DNA from 2 places in the Eggerthella timonensis genome. Region 2 is predicted to be linked to the other one. Evidence: predicted binding sites of a transcription regulator. Region 2 holds the regulator's gene; the other holds the start of a gene.
The links. The regulator HrcA, encoded in region 2, represses chaperone genes, less so after heat shock. The targets are predictions, from matches to a motif close to TNTTAGCANNCNNNNNNNNNGNNTGCTAANA.
Positions count from the first base shown of each region.

Region 1: C1A15_RS06245 (ATP-dependent Clp protease ATP-binding subunit) is a predicted target of HrcA. The motif match lies at 4,811-4,841, and genes of this name have one in related genera.

Region 1 is NZ_FXXA01000002.1:1,507,402-1,516,518, reverse strand. Features, by position in the region: gene ispF (2-C-methyl-D-erythritol 2,4-cyclodiphosphate synthase) at 1-150, opposite strand, end outside; gene ispD (2-C-methyl-D-erythritol 4-phosphate cytidylyltransferase) at 150-992, opposite strand; gene C1A15_RS06250 (serine O-acetyltransferase) at 1,063-2,004, opposite strand; gene C1A15_RS06245 (ATP-dependent Clp protease ATP-binding subunit) at 2,202-4,766, opposite strand; gene C1A15_RS06240 (hypothetical protein) at 5,501-6,457, shown strand; gene lysS (lysine--tRNA ligase) at 6,815-8,773, opposite strand; gene greA (transcription elongation factor GreA) at 8,888-9,117, opposite strand, start outside.
Region 2 is NZ_FXXA01000002.1:2,550,515-2,559,631, forward strand. Features, by position in the region: gene era (GTPase Era) at 1-51, opposite strand, end outside; gene C1A15_RS10660 (diacylglycerol kinase family protein) at 72-551, opposite strand; gene ybeY (rRNA maturation RNase YbeY) at 575-1,036, opposite strand; gene C1A15_RS10670 (PhoH family protein) at 1,042-1,998, opposite strand; gene C1A15_RS10675 (C39 family peptidase) at 2,100-3,209, opposite strand; gene C1A15_RS10680 (MiaB/RimO family radical SAM methylthiotransferase) at 3,651-4,982, opposite strand; gene C1A15_RS10685 (RsmE family RNA methyltransferase) at 4,979-5,776, opposite strand; gene dnaJ (molecular chaperone DnaJ) at 5,787-6,926, opposite strand; gene hrcA (heat-inducible transcriptional repressor HrcA) at 6,985-7,998, opposite strand; gene hemW (radical SAM family heme chaperone HemW) at 8,487-9,117, opposite strand, start outside.

The DNA of each region.
Region 1 (9,117 bases), 1.0 Mb from region 2:
CAGCACGTCGGCATCCGAATGCCCGAGCAGCCCCTTCGAATGCGGGATGTCCACGCCCCCCAGGATAAGCTTCCGCCCTTCGGCGAAAGCATGCACGTCATACCCCTGCCCGATGCGCAGGGACGCGGGGCTGAACGCCTGATCGGCCATCACTCTTCCGCCCCCTTCATGTACATCGTGCGCACGGCCGCGGCCAGCATGAGGTAGTCCTCGGGCACGGTCAGCTTGATGTTGTCGCGCTTGCCCTCCACCACGAGCACGCGGCCGCCCAGCCGCTCGATGAGCGACGAGTCGTCGGTGCCCATGAAGCCGTCGGACAACGCCGAGGCGTGCGCGCGGCGGTAGATGCCGGCGCGGAACACCTGGGGCGTCTGCGCGTTCCAGAACACGCGGCGGTCCGGCGTTCCCACGATCACGCCGTTCTCGACCACTTTGAGGGTGTCGACGGCCGGATGGGCCACCACGGCGCCGTCGCAGTCGATGTTGCCCTTGAGCGTGGCGATGGTGTGCGCGATGAGGTCGGGCGTGATGAGCGGGCGGGCGCCGTCGTGCAGGATGACGTACTCGTAGTCGTCCGGAACGTACTCGAGGCCCGAGAACGCCGACTCCTGGCGGCTGGGACCCGAGGGCGCCACCACGATGGGCGTGACGAACGGGAACGGGTCGATCGCGCGCTTGAGGTACTCGTCGCAGCGGTCCTCGGGGCACACGATGACGATGAGCCCGATGTCGCCCACGGCATCGAACGCCTCGGCCGACCACGTGAGGATGGGCTTGCCCGCGATCTCCACGAGCTGCTTGCCGCCCTCCTTGCCGAACCGCTCGCCCGTGCCGCCTGCCAATATGATGGCGGCCGTCTGCGGGTTCTTGTCGACCTCGCCTTTGAGCCCGCCCATCGCCTGCGACAGCGCATCGAAGTCGAGGTCGTTCAGCGCGAGCTCGGGCGCGCTGAGCACCGCGGACGAGAACACCGGGTCGATTGTCTGCGTCATAGGGTCTTCCTCTCCGCCGTGGGTTGTTCTTCTGCCGCCCCCGACTGCATCGTCTGAAAACGTCACGGGCCTAGTCCCGCTCGCCCGGCTGGCGCACGGTGATCTCCTGCGCCTTCAGCGACACGCGAGAATTGGGGGGAACCGACGAGGTGACGAACGTGGAGCCGGCGATGACCGATCCTGCGCCCACCACCGTCTCTCCGCCGAGCACCGAGGCGTTGGAGTAGATGGTCACGTCGTCCTCGATGGTGGGATGGCGCCGCACCCCGGCGAGCCGCTGCCCGCCGCGCGTGGAAAGCGCGCCCAGCGTGACGCCCTGGTACAGCTTCACGTGATCGCCGATGATGGTGGTCTCGCCGATCACCACGCCCGTGCCGTGATCGATGAAGAAGTACTCGCCGATCTGGGCGCCGGCGCCGATGTCGATGCCCGTGCCGCTGTGCGCCAGCTCGGTCATGATGCGCGGGATGATGGGCACGTTCTGCTGGTAGAGCACGTGCGCGATGCGGTACACGTAGATGGCGTACAGGCCGGGGTACGAGAAGATGACCTCCTCCTTCGATCCGGCCGCCGGATCGCCGTCGTACAGCGCCTGCACGTCGGTGAGCAGCACCCGCTGGATGCTGGGAAGCTCGTCGAAGAACACCGTGCACACCTCGGAGGCGCGCTCGCAGATGTGCTCGGGCGTGCCGCCGCACAGGGAGCGTGCCGGGTCGGCCTCCAGGGCGTCGCGGTCGTCGGAGGTGTAGGCCAGCGCGAGGACGATCTGCTCGCGCAGCACCCGCTCGATTTGGATGAGCGTCTCCCCGATGAAGTACTCCGGGCTGGTGGACGGCGTGAGCATCTCCTCGCCGAAGTAGCCCGGAAACAACACCCGGCGCAGGTCTTTGAGGACGCTCTTCACGGCCATGCGGCTGGGAAACCGCCGTCCGGGCTTGGTGAAGAATATCTCGTCGGCCTCGTAGTTCTTCTCGATGCTTTTCACGATGCGATCGAGGTTGTCTCCGAACATGGAACCTCCTGAAATCGGTTGATGCGCTGCGCCTCCCGCCGCGCGCTCCCCTGCCGCGCCGCACGTCGGCATGGCCGCCTTCGGTCGGCTTGCGACGTGCCTAGTATACGACAAATGTGAGCCCAGGACACAAGAAACCCCTGCTCCCCGGGCTTCGGATTCGAACCCAAGGAACAGGGGCGCTCTCAGAGGCGGGGCTAGTCGGCCGCGCCGCCGCTCACCGAGCCGCCGGAGCTCACGCCGGCATGGCCCAGATCGTAGTTCGTCAGCAAGAGCTCGGCTTCGCGCGCGATGCTGTCGCGCTTGCGCGGCGCCGGGATGGAGCCCGAGCCGGCGGTGAACACGAGCTCGCCGTCCACGGCATCGACGTCGATGACCGAGCCGCTCGTCCACTTCCCTTCCAGGATCTCCTCGGACAGCGGATCCTCCAGCAGACGCTGGATGGCGCGGCGCAGCGGGCGAGCGCCGAACGTGGCGTCGGTGCCCTCCTTGGCGACGAGCTTGCATGCCGCCTCGGTCAGGTTGATGGACATGTTCTGCTCGATCAAGCGCTCGCGCAAATCGGCCACCATGAGCTTGACGATCTCGGCGATCTGCTCGTCGTTCAGGGACTTGAACACGATGATCTCGTCGATGCGGTTCAGGAACTCAGGCCTGAACAGCTTCTTCATCTCGGCCATGACGCGGCTCTTGATCTCCTTGTCGGACAGCCCCGCGTGCTCCTCGGTGGAGAAGCCCAGCGTGGTGGGCTGCGCGATTTCGCGGGCGCCCACGTTCGAGGTCATGATGATGACCGCGTTGCGGAAGTCCACCGTGCGGCCCTGGGCGTCGGTCAAGCGGCCCTCCTCCAGGATCTGGAGCAGGATGTTGAACACGTCGGGGTGCGCCTTCTCGATCTCGTCGAACAGCACGACCGAGTAGGGGCGCTGGCGCACGGCCTTCGTCAGCTGGCCGCCCTCGTCGAAGCCCACGTAGCCCGGAGGCGAGCCCACGAGGCGCGACACCGAGTGCTTCTCCATGTACTCGGACATGTCGAAGGACAAGAGCGCGTCCTCGGAGTTGAACAGGAACTCGGCCAGCGCCTTCGACAGCTCCGTCTTGCCCACGCCCGAGGGGCCCAGGAAGATGAAGGAGCCGGCGGGACGACGCGGGTCCTTGAGGCCCGAGCGCGAACGGCGGATGGCCTTCGACAGCGCCGTGACGGCCTCTTCCTGGCCGATGACGCGCTCGTGCAGCACGCTTTCCATGCGCAACAGCTTCTCGGTCTCGGCCTCGGTGAGGTTCGACACGGGCACGCCCGTGGTCATGGACACCACGTCGGCGATGTCCTCGACGGTGACCTGGTGGACGGACTTCTGGGCGTCCTCCTCCCACTTCTTCTCGGCCTCGACGCGCTTGGCCTTGAGCGTCGACTCCTCGTCGCGCAGCTGGGCGGCGCGCTCGAAGTCCTGGGCGGCGATGGCGCCGTCCTTCTCGCCCCGGATCTTGCGCAGCTCCTCGTCGAGCTCGCGCAGCTCCTTGGGCAGGGTCATGTTACGGATGCGCATGCGCGCGCCCGCCTCGTCCAGCACGTCGATGGCCTTGTCGGGCAGGAAGCGGTCCTGGATGTAGCGGCTGGATAGCGCGACGGCGGCCTGCAGCGCCTCGTCGGTGAAATGCACCTGGTGATGCGCTTCGTAGCGGTCGCGCAGGCCCTCCATGATGCGCAGCGCCTGCTCCTCGTTCGGCTCGCCCACGGTGATGGGCTGGAAGCGGCGCTCGAGCGCGGAGTCCTTCTCGAGGTGCTTGCGGTACTCGTCGATGGTGGTGGCGCCCACCACCTGTATCTCGCCGCGGGACAGCGGCGGCTTCAGGATGGCGGCCGCGTCGATGGAGCCCTCGGCCGAGCCTGCGCCGATCAGCGTGTGGATCTCGTCGATGAACAGGATGATGTCGCCCGCGTCCTGCACCTCCTTGATGCACTTCTTCAGGCGCTCCTCGAACTCGCCGCGGTACTTGGAGCCCGCCACGAGCGCGCTCACGTCGAGCGTGAACAGGCGCTTGCCCCGCAGGATGTCGGGCACCTGGTTCGACACGATGAGCTGGGCCAGGCCCTCGGCCACGGCCGTCTTGCCCACGCCCGGCTCGCCGATGAGCAGCGGGTTGTTCTTCTGACGGCGCGAAAGCACCTGCATGACGCGCTCGATCTCGCCCGCGCGGCCGATGACCGGATCGAGCTTGCCGTCGCGCGCCTTCTGCGTAAGGTCGGTGCCGAACTCCTTCAGCACGCTGTCCGACGATCCGGCGTTCGGATCGAAGGGGTTGCGCCCGGCGTACACGGGGCTCTGCCCCACCAGGTCGTTGAGCGCGCCGCGCACGTCGTCGCCGGTCACGCCGAGGCGCGTGAGCACCTCGAGCGCGGTGCCGTCGCCCTCGCGCACGATGCCGAGCAGCAAATGCTCGGTTGAGATGTAGGATTGTCCCATCTGCATGGCCTCGCGCAGGCTGTTCTCCAGCACGCGCTTCACGCGCGGCGTGAACGACAGGTGGCCGGACACGTCGGTGTCCTCGTCGATGGCGACGACCTGGCGGATGGCCTGCACGACGGCGTCGTACTTCACGTTGAGGCGGTCGAGAGCCTGGGCGGCCAGACCGTCCTTCTCCTGTATGAGGCCGAGCAGGATGTGCTCGGTGCCCACGTAGGGCTGATGAAGCGATCGCGCCTCGTCTTGCGCCAGGACAAGCACCTTGCGCGCTTTGTCCGTGAATTTCTCAAATGACATGCTAGCCTCTATTCTCGCAGAGTCTATCGTATGGTTCCGTGCCATCTTAGCACTCTTGTATTGAGAGTGCCAATACCGCATATAGCCGCACACGCTCGCTCCACAAGCTGCGTCAGCGCAGCGACCGGTTCATCCTACCATGACACCCGCTCGCACACGGCCCTGCCGCCCGATGCCTCCAAACGTGCTCGCTTTCGACAAAGATTCGAAACGTGCGCGAGCGCAGAAGGGCGCACGGTTCGGGCGAGCGCATTCCCTATGCGCAGACGGGCGCACGGTTCGGGCGAGCGCTGCGCGCCGGGCGAGCGCTGCGCGCCGGGCGAGCGCTGCACGCCGAGCGAGCGCTGCGCGCCGCGCGACCGTTGACGGCAGGTTTTTACGGAAAACCGCCTTTGGACGGGGTCCTTCGAGAGCGGATTTTCCGACCCCTTTGGTGACGCTCAGCTGATCTGCGGCGATGCTGCAATAAGAATCCGGGGGCGAAGCCGCAAAGTCGCACGATGGCGGTTTTCCGTCAAAATCTGCCATCGCACGTCGCTGGCTTGACAAACGCCCATCCGCGTCGGGCATCTGGACAAAAGCCACGCGATTCCAGCGTGCTTCCAACGCCGTCCCAGCATGGCTCCAACGTCGTTCTAGCACGATCCCAACGCCGATCCAGCGCGAATTCCACGTGGATCCAACGCGCGAAAATCGTCTCTTTACCTGGCGTTATTCCATGTTACACTCTCGCCATGAAAACGGTCATCTCGCACATATCCGCTCTCGAATTCTGGCGTTCGGCATTGAGCGATTCCGGATCGGCGCGCGATCTATGCCGCCAGCGAGGGTTGCCAACCGTCGCACCGTCTTCCCGCGAAATGACCGATCATTGGCTTGTGCGGAACGGCATGCTGTCCACGCCCGTTCACGTCCTCGCGCTCGAAGATCGTCATCCCAACGCTTCGGTTGCGGTTCACAGCATGCGCACGCTCCCTGCTGGCTCGTTACGCAGGTTCACGCTTCCCGAACACGATGATCCTCTTTTTGTCACCTGCCCTGAACTGACGCTCGTCCATATGGCGCAGTTGTGGTGCTTTTCTCGGACAGTGCACCTCGGATACGAATTCTGCGGCACGTTCGCACCCGACGACAGCCAACCGTACGGAGTGAGGACCCGAATCCCCCTCACCACGCCGGAAAAGCTTGCCGCGTACTTTCGCAAGGCCGAAGGCGTTCGCGGGATAAAGACAGCCCGATCGCTCCTGCCTCACATCCTGAGAGGATCCGCTTCTCCACGCGAATCGACGCTCGCCGAGCTTTTGACGCTTCCTTACCTGCGCGGCGGCAGCAAAATCCGCCATCCGGCCATGAACGCCGTCATCCCCATCCCTCCGCGAAGTCGCTGGGCTACCGACCGCTCATCACTGCGCTGCGACCTGCTCTGGCCCGACAAGCACGTGGCCGTCGAATACGACAGCACGCTCTGCCACACCGGTGCGGAGCGCATTGCCGAAGACGCTTCTCGCAAGAACGCGCTGGAGACGCTCGGCTTCACCGTAGTGACCGCTACGTGGAAGCAGGTTTCCGACTTCCAGGAGTACAACCGCTTCGCCCGAACGGTGGCCAAGCATCTTGGAACGAGGATCAGGCCGTCCTGCACCGATTACTCCGCACGTCAGTTCGCCCTCCGCCGCGAGCTGCTCACGTGAGCGTTCTCTCGCCTCATTCCTCTATGGAAGCCAAGCGCAACCTCGTGGCGGGTTCTGACGGAAAACCGCGATCACTTTCCTGCTTCTGTCGCTAGACGACGAGAAGGCACTTCTCGACCAGGCGTTTTCCCATGGCATACGGGGAACGCTCCGCCAATCGTCCCACCTAAAGGCGGATATCCGTCATAAACTGCCACCAGACCGACGTTCGCGTGCACTAGACCACCTGGATCCGTCCAAACGCCAGAAAAGCATCGCCGAGAGCCGGCATTCGTCGATCAATGCAGAAAGCCGCCCAACGCTTGCGCGCGGGCGGCCATTTTCTGGAAACGCTTTCGTTGGACGCGGCGCTGTCGCCTAGTACAGCTTCGCGCCGGCAGGGATGCGCTCGTCCACCATCAGGAGGTTGAGGCGCTCCTCGGGCTGGCCGTCCTCGCCCGGCTCCTCGTGGATGGCCGACAGCAGCATGCCGCACGATTCGACGCCCATCATCTTGCGCGGCGGCAGGTTGGTGATGGCGATGAGCGTGCGACCCACCAGCTCCTCCGGCTCGTAGTAGGCGTGGATGCCGGACAGGATGACGCGCTCGGCGCCCGTGCCGTCGTCGAGCGTGAACTGCAGCAGCTTCTTGCTCTTGGGAACGGCCACGCACTCCTTCACCTTCACGGCGCGGAAGTCCGATTTGCTGAACGTGTCGAAATCGACCTCGTCGGCGAACAGCGGCTCGACGACCACCTTCGAGAAGTCGATGGGGGCGGCCGCAGAGGCCTCCGCAGCAGCGACCGGCGCTGCGGCGCGCGGACGCCCGCCGGCCGGAGCCTCGTCTCTCATGTGGGGGAACAGCAGCACGTCGCGGATGGACGGGGCGTCGGTAAGCAGCATGACCAGGCGGTCGATGCCGATGCCGCAGCCGCCCGCCGGGGGCATGCCGTACTCGAGCGCGCGCACGTAGTCGTCGTCGTAGCCCATGGCCTCGTCGTCGCCGAGGTCCTTCGCCTCCACCTGCGCGCGGAAGCGCTCGGCCTGATCGACCGGGTCGTTCAGCTCGCCGAAGGCGTTGGCGTACTCGTGGCCGCAGATGAACAGCTCGAAGCGCTCGGTGAGGTTCGGGTCGCCGGCCTTCTTCTTGGCCAGCGGCGACACCTCGATCGGATGCTCCGTCACGAACGTCGGCTGGATGAGCTTCTCCTCGGCAACCGCCTCGAAGATCTCGCAGATGAGCTTGCCCTTGCCCCATGCGTCCTCGGCATGGCCGCCGTTGCGCTCGAGGATGGCAACCAACTCGTCGCGGGTGCGCGCGAAGCTCACGTCCTCGCCCGCGCCCTCGCTGGCCAGCTCGATCATGGTCGCGCGGCGCCACGAGCCGCTCAGGTCGATCTTCTCGCCCTGGTACTCGACCTGGAGCGTGCCGCAGGAAGCCTGCGCGGCTGCCTGGACGACGCCCTGCGTGAGCTCCATCATGCCCTCGAGGTCGCTGAACGCCTGGTAGAACTCCATCGTGGTGAACTCGGGATTGTGATAGGGGTCCATGCCCTCGTTGCGGAACTGACGCCCGATCTCGAACACCTTCTCGAAGCCGCCCACCAGCAGGCGCTTGAGGTGCAGCTCGGTTGCGATGCGCAGGTAGAAGTCCTTGTCGAGCGCGTTGTGGTGCGTGACGAAGGGACGCGCGTTCGCGCCGCCGAGGATGGGATGCAGGATGGGCGTCTCAACCTCGTAGTAGCCGTGATCCTCCATGTAGCGGCGGATGGCGGAGACCACCTTGAAGCGCTTCTCGAACGTGTCGCGCACCTCGCGGTTCATGACGAGGTCGACGTAGCGCTGGCGGTAGCGCGTCTCCTTGTCGGCCAGGCCGTGGAACTTCTCGGGCAGGGGGCGCAGGCTCTTGGACAGCAGCTCGAACGATGCCACGGACACGGACAGCTGCCCGCGCTTCGTGCGCATCATCGTGCCCTCGACGCCGATCCAGTCGCCCACGTCGAGGTCCTTGAGCTCGGCAAACGCTTCCTCGCCCAGCGCGTTGATGCGGCAGAACAGCTGCATGTCGCCCGTCGAGTCGCGCAGCTCGAGGAAGGCGAGCTTGCCCTGGTCGCGCTTCGCCATGACGCGGCCCGCAACCTTCACCTCGTCCTCGGTGGACGCGCCGTCCTCGAGGTCGGCGTAGCGCTCGACCAGGTCGGCCAGGTGGTGCGAGTACGCGAACGCGTGGCCGTACGGGTCCTTGCCCGCCGCCATGAGCGCCTCGCGCTTGGCGCGGCGCACCGCGATGGGGTCGTCTTCGATGATCTGCTCGGTGGTGTCGATGGTGTCGCTCATTGGTTGTCCTCGAAATCACAGGTTGGCGTAGTAAGTCAAGGAAGGCCGAGGCGCGGAGCCCCGGCCTCCTGAAGCGTCGGTGAAGCGTGCCGGCGAGAGCCAGCCACCCGCCGCCTAGTGCTCCAGCTTCAGGATGGTCATGGTGATCTGGCGGCCGGTCGGGCCCGTGGTCTCCACCACGTCGCCCTTCTTGTGGCCCAGCAGCACCGATCCCACCGGGGACTCGTTGGAGATCTTGCCGGCGGCGGCATCGCTCTCCGCGCCGCCCACGATGGTGAACACGCGCTCGCGGCCGCCCATGTCGACGGTCACGGTCGAGCCGATGTGCACGCTGTTCGAGCGCT
Region 2 (9,117 bases):
GACGAACCCGGATTTGAAGGATTCGCCCTTCGGGGGAAACATATCGGTCATCGATGGAACCTTTCTCGGTATCAGCTCAGGAGCGCCAAAAGGCGCGGGACGAACACGGCGGCGGCGACCGCCACGGCGCCGAGCGCGCACACGAGCACCGCGCCGGCGGCGCAGTCCTTCGCGCGCTTGGCGAGCTCGGCGTACTCGGGCGACACGAGGTCGACCACCGACTCGAGCGCCGTGTTCAGGCACTCGGCGGCCAGCACGACCGCGATGCAGATGGCGATGGCGGCCCATGACGGGGCGTCGATGCCGAGCACGATGCCGAGCGCGACCGCCGCAGCGCCCACCGCGAAGTGTATCTTCATGTTGCGCTGCGTCCGCGTGGTGTAGGCGATGCCCTCCCAGGCGCACGAAAACGCGCGCCCGAGCGAGAACCGGGCGCGCGAGCCTTTGTCCGCGTCGTTGCGAACGAAACGATCGTCTTCGCGCGCGCCGCCCTCCGGCGACGCCGCCCCCTCGGCGCGATCGTCTTCATCCACGGCGTTGGTCGCATCCATGCAATCCCGCCCCTCCCCCGGCCTTACCGCTTGGACCAAGCTTCGAGGATCTCCGCCTCGCGCTTCTCCATGACCTCGGCCTCGTCGTCCTCGATATGATCGTAGCCGCACAGGTGCAGCAGGCCGTGCACGAGCAGCAGGCTGATCTCCTCCTCGAAGGTGGTGCCGAACTCGCGCATCTGACGCGAGGCCACGTCGGGGGCGATGATCACGTCGCCCAGCTCGAAGATGGGATCCTCCGCCAGGGTCATGGCCGACAGGTCGTCGTCCACGCCGTCGCATTCGAAGGACAGCACGTCGGTGGGGCCTTCCTTGTGACGGTAGCGCTCGTTGAGCTCGGCGATGGCCTCGTCGGTGACGAAGCTGATGGACACCTCGGTGTTGAAGGGCTTGTCCTCGCGCGCGAGCACGAACTGCGTGAGCTCGTGCAGCGGCAGCTTCTCGAGGTCTTCTTTGCGATAATCGTAGTTGATCTGGATGTCCATGGTACTCAAGCCTTTCTGCTTGCCTGATCGTAGGCCGAGACGATGGCGGCCACCAGCGAATGGCGCACCACGTCCTTGCCCGTGAAATCGCAGAACGCGATGTCGTCGATGCCTTCGAGGATGGCGCGCACGCCCTTGAGGCCCGAGATGCCGCGCGGCAGGTCGAGCTGGGTCACGTCGCCCGTCACCACCATCTTGGAGCCGAAGCCCAGGCGCGTGAGGAACATCTTCATCTGCTCGGGCGTGGTGTTCTGAGCCTCGTCGAGAATGATGAAGCTGTCGTTCAAAGTGCGCCCGCGCATGAACGCGAGCGGGGCGATCTCGATGACGCCGCTCTCGATGAGCTGCGTAGCGCGCTCCATGTCGGTCATGTCGAACAGCGCGTCGTAGAGCGGGCGAATATATGGATCTACCTTCTCCGTGAGGGTGCCGGGCAAAAAGCCCAGGCTCTCCCCCGCCTCCACCACGGGGCGCGTGAGGATGATGCGGCCGACCTCCTTGCGCTTGAGCGCGGCCACGGCCATGGCCATGGCGAGGTAGGTCTTGCCGGTGCCCGCGGGACCGATGCCGAAGGTGATGGTGTGCTCGCGGATGGCGTCCACGTAGCGCTTCTGGCCCGCCGTCTTCGGGCGGATGGCCCGTCCGCGGTACGTGAGCAAGATGTCCTCGCGCAGCGCAGCGGGGCTGAACTCGGCCGTGCGCAACAGGTCGATGGCATGGCGCACGTACTCCAGCGTGGGCTCGCCGCCGCCTTCCACGAGCTTGATGAGGTCGGAGAACAACGCCGTGAGCGATTGCACCTCGAGCGGGTCGCCCTCGAGCACGATCGTATCGCCGCGCACGGTGATACGCGCCTGGAACGCGTCTTGCACGACGTGGAGAATCTCGTCCGCAGGCCCGACGATCAGCGCCATGTTCACGCTTTGCGGGGCCGTGAGGGTGATTTGCGTTTGGTCTGTCATGGGGGCATTGTACCACGTACGGCTGCGACCGGCCTCGATGTCATCGAACCGACAAGGGAATATGGTGCAGGTGCTCAATTTTGGACGGGAGCGGCGCCGCGTCAGGCGAGCCGGTAGGCCCATAGCGCCTTCGTCTGGCCGAGCACCGTGTCAACGCTCCAAGCTTTGTTCGAGCGCTCGGCCGAATACGGGTCGTTGACGGAGAGGTTCCCCTCGTCGTCGATGCCCGTGACGACGAAGAAGTGCCCGTTGTCGGTGAAGTCGCCGGGGCCCACGTTGCAGACGAGCACGGCGCCGTCTTCGAGCGCGGCTCGCACGCTGCCCGCATCGGCGGCGAGCGTCTCGCAGGAGAGCCCGAGCGAAGCGGCCTCGTCGACGAGGAACGTCGCGTCGGTGCCGTCGAACTGCGTCTCGTAGCCGCCGTCGCTCGCGCGCTTGCCCATGTCGTACGGCGAGAGGTCGCCCTTGCCGGTGAGGCCCTGGTACACCATGGAGAGCGACGTGGGGCAGCAGCCCGTCAGCGCGAACGCCGTGGAGCTGTAGACGGTGGACCCCCAGCGGGAATCCCACTGGTAGAGGCGCGGCACCTCGCCGGAGGCGGGGTCGTCCGTGCCAAAGGCGCTCTCGGCGGGATAGGCGTCGGGGAACGTGCGCACGAAGGACACGGCCTCGGGTTCGACCGCGGCCAGCTTGAGCAGCTTGTACTGCACGGCCTCGCCGTCGACGGCGTAGGCACCCGGATGGGCGGCGATCCATGCGGCGTCGTCGCTCGTCTCGGCCGCTTCTACGAGCCGGGCGGCCAGCTCGTCGCCGAGCACGGCCTTGAGCTCGCCTTCGTCGATGGGATCGCGGGGCGCCTGCTGCTCGACGGGGGCCTGGTCGGCCTCGTCCAGCTCCGGCGCCGCCGCGCCGGCGGCCATGCAGCCGCGGACGCCCGCGACGAGCGCGATGACGAGCACGACCGCGGCGAGCGCGATCGCGAGGCGCTTGGGCCCGACGGCGCGCACGAGGTTCGTCGCAGCCTCAAAGAGGGCGAAGAGGGGCTCCGGGCCGTGCGCCTCCCACGAGCGCCGATTGCCCGTTCCGGGACGGCTCGAACGGAGGCGGCCCGAGCTGATCGGCTCATGCGCGGCGGGCGCCCCTCCGCGCATGCGGGCCTGGCGCTCCTCGAGCCTCCTCCGCGCTCGCTCGCGCGCTTCGTCATCGGCCATAGGCGCCTCCCGTCCTCTCCCGGCCTTTCAGGAAACCATATCATACCTGATCCTATGGGGAGGAATCTTCCCCGAAGCGGCACAATACGACGCAGACTGCGCACCTGCGCGCAGGAGCTCCGTTCGCGGCGGTCCTTCCGAAGAGCCGCCACGAGGCCCCGGCGCCGTCGAAAGCTCAAGCCGTGGCGGTTTTCGACGGAAATCCGCTATCCGGAACGCCCGGATCGCGCTGGTGCGACGAACCTAGCCCGCATCTGCTGCATTTCGCCTGATAGGAAACCGCGTTCGCAAAGCATGTTCGGGAAAGCCCCAAGGCCGAACGCGGATTTCCGTCGAAAACCGCCATATCCGAGCCGTTCCCCTGCACAGGCCGTCCCCCCCTCCCTCGGAGCGGGATCGCGCGGCGCCGTCGCCGTCCGGCCCGCACCGGCGACGACGCGGCTACATCGTCGCCTTCACGAGCGTGCCCAACGGGGCACCGACGGGAGCGGGCAGCTCGAAGTAGCTTTCCGACATGGCCACGCCGCCTTCCTCGACCAGCGCGAGCTCGACGGTTCCCACGCGGCGGGCGCGCTCGGACGCGCGCAGCTCGTCGCCGAGGGCGCGCAGCGCGGCTGCTCGGGCCGCCTTGACCTCGGCAGGCACCTGGTCGGCGCGCGCGGCGGCGGGCGTGCCGGCGCGGCGCGAGTACGGGAAGGCGTGGATCTTCGCGAAGCGGCAGGCGCGCGCGAGGGCGAGCGTCTCCTGGAACTCGGCATCGGTCTCGCCCGGGAAGCCCGCGATGATGTCGGTGGACAGCGCCAGCTCGGGCACGGCGGCGTAGAGCCGCTCCACGAGCGCGCGGAACCGCTCCGCGTCGTAGGGGCGCGCCATCTCGCGCAGCACCTTCGAGCTTCCCGCCTGCAGCGGCAGGTGCAGATGGCGGCAGACGCGCCCGTCGGCGGCGGCGAGGAGGTCGATGAGCGCGTCGTCCACGTCGCGCGGCTCGACGCTCGAGATGCGGAAGCGCACGGGGAACGCGCCGGGCTCGTGCAGGTCCGCCGTCTCGTCGAGCAGGCGGCGCAGCAGGCCGGCCAGGCGCGTCGCGGACGGGTCGCGGCGCTCGCCGTCGCAGTACGAGCCCAGGTTGATGCCCGTGAGCACGATCTCGCCCGCGCCCGCCCGCGCGTACGCCGCGCACTCGCGCACGACCTCGTCGGCGGGGCGGCTCGTCGCCCGGCCGCGCGCCACGTGCACGATGCAGTACGTGCACGCGTTGTCGCACCCGTCCTGCACCTTGACCCCCACCCGGGTGCGGAACCCGGATCCGATATGCAAAAGGGGAGCCTCGCTCGACGGGGACGCCTCGCGCGCCGCGCCGGAGGGAGAGCCCGCGGGCTCCTCGGTTCGCGCGGCGGGGGCGTTGGCAGGATCGGCAGGCTCGTCGGCGGAGCCCTGGGAGGGACGGGCCTCGCACCAGTCCCGTATCGCGTCGGCGAGCTGGGCCTTCCCCACCACGGTGACGCGGTGGTCGAGAGCCTCGTAGAACGCCGCGTCGATGGCGGCGGCGCAGCCGGTGACCAGGACGCGGGCGCGATCGTTCGCGCGCAGGGCGCGGCGCACGGCCTTGCGGGTCTTCTTCTCGGCCTCGCCGGTGACCGTGCACGTGTTGACCACGATGAGGTCGGCTTCCGCTTCGGGCGTCTCCACGCCGCACGCGGCGAGACGCGCCGCCGCGTCGTCAGACTCGACGCGGTTCACCTTGCACCCCAAGTTGACGACGGCGAAGTTCATCGCGCGCCCGCCCTCGCGCGACGCTCCAGCTCGTACAGCACGAGCGCGGGCGCCACGATGCCGGCGGTCTCCGTGCGCAGGATGGACGGGCCGAGCGACACGAGCGAGGAGCGGGGGTTGCAGGCCGAAAGCGCCTCCACCTCGCGCTCGGTCAGGCCGCCCTCGGGCCCCACCACCACGACCACGCGAGCGCCCTGCGCCGCCGGGCCGCCGCCGAGCGCACGGTCGAGCGCGACGTCGAGCCGCGACGCGCTGGGAGCCTCCTCCCAGCACACGAGCACCGCCGCGGCCGTCTCCAGCAGCGCGCACGTCTCCCCCAGGCCCGCCGGCTCCCGCACCTCGGGCACGGCCGGCTGCCCCGACTGCATGGCCGCGCTCTTCGCGATGGCGCGCCAGCGCTCGGCCTTCGCCGCGCCCTTGCGGGCGTCGAGCCGCACGATGGAGCGCTCGCATGCCAGGGGCGCGAAGGCGGACACGCCCAGCTCGGTGGCGTGGCGGATCACCGTCTCCATCTTGTCGCCCTTGGCCAGGCCTTGCACGAGCGTCACCGACGGACCCGCGTCTGCGCGCTCGAAGCGCTGCGCGATGCGCACGACCGGCAGCGCCTCGTCGAACGCGACGATCTCGCAAGCGAAGTAGTCCTGCGCCGCGTCCACCACCGCGATGCGCTCGCCCGGCGCCAGCCTGAGCACCCGGGCGTGCTTCGCGTCGTCGGCCTCGAGGCGCAGCGGGAACGCCGCGGCCTCCTCGTCGGCCAGCACCTGGTCGCGCAGGTAGAAATGCTGCAGGGACATCGCGGGTCCGCTAGTTGAACGCGTCGCGGAGCTTCTGGAGCGGGGTGCGCTCGTCGGCGACGTTCTCGCCCAGCTCCTCGGCCAGCTGCTCCAGCAGCTCGCGCTGCTTCTTCGTCACCTTCTTGGGCACCACCACGTTCACGTGCACGAACATGTCGCCGCGCGACTCGCTGCGGAACTTCGGCATGCCGAAGCCCTTCACGCGCACCACCTGCTCGTTCTGGCAGCCTTCGGGGATGCGCACCTGCACCTTCTCGCCCTCGAAGATGCCGTCGATCTCGATCTCGGCTCCGAGGGTGGCCTGCACGATGGACACGTTCGCCCGCGCGTGCAGGTTGTCGCCGTCGCGCTCGAAGAACTCATGCGGCTGGATGCGGCACGTGACGATGAGGTCGCCCGGGCGCGCGCCGTGCATGCCGGCCTCGCCGAAGCCGGACAGGCGCAGCTGCTGCGCGTCGCGGATGCCCACGGGCACCTCCACGGTGACGCGCTGGCGGTCGGGCACGCGGCCCTGGCCCTCGCACTCGGGACACGGGTTCTCGATGGTGTGGCCCGTGCCGCCGCAGGTCTTGCACGTGGTGGCCGTCTGCATGTCTCCGAGGAACGTGTGCTGGATGGTGACCACGCGGCCCTGCCCGTGGCAGTCGGGGCAGGTGACCTCGCGACCGTCGGGGCCGAGGCCCGAGCCCTCGCAGTCGGGGCACGGGGCGAGACGGTCGTAGACGATCTCCTTCTTCGCGCCGGCGGCCACTTCCTCGAGCGTCAGGCGCAGGCCCACGCCCATGTCGCGGCCCTCCTTGCGCATCGGCGTGCGGCCGGTCGCCTGCCCGCCGAAGAAGGAGCTGAAGATGTCGCCCATGCCGAAGCCGCCGCCGAAGAGGTCCTCGAAGTCGACGTAGCCGCCGCCCCCGTAGGGGCTGCCGCCGCCGGCCGCGCCCGGAATGGTGCCGAAGCGGTCGTATTGGGCGCGCTTCTGCGCGTCGGACAGCACGTCGTAGGCCTCGTTCAGCTCTTTGAACTGGTCTTCGGCATCGGGCGCCTTGTTCACGTCCGGATGAAGCTCGCGCGCGCGCCGACGGAACGCCTTCTTGATCTCGTCTTCGGTTGCCTCGCGGGACACGCCCAGAACTTCGTACAGATCCTTCGCCATCTTGCTTTCGAAACCTTTCCTCGAGGACGGCGCGTCCCGCGCCGCCGCCACATGTCGTTTATACGTCCTCCAGCGCCGCGCTCGCTATGCGCACCGCCTGGATCACCTTGGAATAGTCCATGCGCGTGGGCCCCACCACGGCCACGACGCCCGCCGATGCGCCGCGCCCGTAACGGCTGGCCACCACCGACACGCCCGCCAGCGCGGCCGCGTCGTTCTCGCGCCCGATGCGCACGCTGGGAACGCCCGCGCTTCGCCGGGCGGCGTCGTCGAGGATCTGCAGCAGCACGGTGTCGTCCTCGAGCACCTGCATGACGGGCAGCAGCGCCTGGGACTGGCTGAACTCGGGCTTCGTCAGAAGCGAGCTGACGCCCAGGCGATGGGTGCGCGACGCGTCGCCTTCCTGCAGGCACGACAGCACCTCGTCGAGGGCCATGCGCACGAGCGGGTCGCGGAACGCCTCGACCATGCCCTCGCCCAGGCCGTCCTCGATCTCCTGCAGGGACTTGCCGCCCATGACCTCGGAGAGGAAGCGCTGAACGCGGGCCAAGTCGTCGGGGGACACCTCTTCGGCGAACTCCATCTGGCGGTTGAACACCTGGCCGTCCTCGGTGACGAGCACCACGAGGGCGCACTGCGGGGACAGCGAGATGAGCGAGAGCTGCTTGATGTGCAGGTTCAGCACCGACGGCGCCAGCACGATGGACAGGCAGTCGGTGAGGCGGGTGAGCGCCGACGACGTCTGCTCGAGCAGCGCATCGAGCTCGCTCGCGCTGCGGCGCAGCTGGTCGACGACGGGCCGGTAGCGGTCGTCGTCGCCGGCGAGGTCGGAGGCGAGCAGGTTGTCGACGAACGCGCGGTAGCCGAAATCGGTCGGGATGCGCCCGGCAGACGTGTGCGGCTGCGTGATGTAGCCGCCGTCCTCGAGAACGGACAGCTCGTTGCGCACCGTGGCCGGGCTCACGCCCAGCTGATAGCGCTCCGTCAACGTGCGCGACCCCACGGGCAGAGCGCGCGCGACGTACTCTTCGATGAGGGCGCTCAGCACCCGTTGCCTTCGATCCGAAAGCACGCTCCTCCACCTACCTCTCTCTTACCGGTCTCTTGCCGGTCCGCGTTCCCCGAACCCGAACCCGAACCATAGTAACGCATCATATTAGCAGCCGAAAGCCGAGAGTGCTAACGACAGTCGCAAATTGTGGAGAAACTCGACGGTTACTGCACATGGGACGCGCGTGCCAGTCGCGCGCGCGGCACCCACGATCGCGTGCCGCCCGGAAGCCCTGCAGGCTCCCGGGCTATTCGCGACACGCGAATCGGCGCGTTTCAAGCAGTTTTTGCGTTTTGCGCGCATCGGAAGCGCGCTTTTCAGGGCAATCGCCGTACGCCACCTATGCGATCAGGGCTTATGTGCATAACGCAGCGCGAGCTTCGGGCAAAAACCGCCCGCATGCAAGCTTAAAACGCGCAAAACGCAAAAATTGCTTGCTTCCGGGCGATTCTCGCGCTGCCGTTCCCTCAATGCATGCACGGAGAAGGCGGGAGCGCGAAGGGCCTGGCCTAGGGCGCCAGGTCGAACAGCTCGCCGTACAGCTCGTTGCCGCAGAGCCAACCTCGCTCGGTGGGGCGCCAGCGGCCTTTCGCATGCTCGACGAGGCCGCGCTCCTCGAGGGCGGCCAAGGTCGCGGGCGCTTCGGGAAGCAGCTCGGCGGCCCGCGCGACGCGCTCGTCGGACACGCCGTCGGTCATGCGCATGCCCAGCATGAGGTCCTCGGCGGCCATCTGGCGCGGATCGAGGTCGTCGGTGACCGCGCCGTCCTTCACCCGCATGCGGCGCTCGGCGTTCTGCGTCATCGTGGCGGCCGAGCGGCCGAGCCCCAGGTAGGGCACGCCCGTCCAGTACGCGATGTTGTGGCGGCAGCGGTAGCCGGGGCGGGCGTAGCTCGCCACCTCGTAGCGCTCGAAGCCCGCCTCGGCCAGCACGCGCGCGGCGATCTCCATGTGCGCGGCCTCCACGTCGTCGTCGGGCTCCTCGAGCTCGCCCGCCAACACCGCGGCGTCGAAGGGCGTGTGCGGCTCGATGGTCAGCGGGTACACGCTCACGTGCGTCGCGCCGAGGCGCACCGCCTCGCGCACGCCGGCCTCGAAGCTCTCCGCGCTCTGCCCCGGGATGCCGCACATGAGGTCGAGG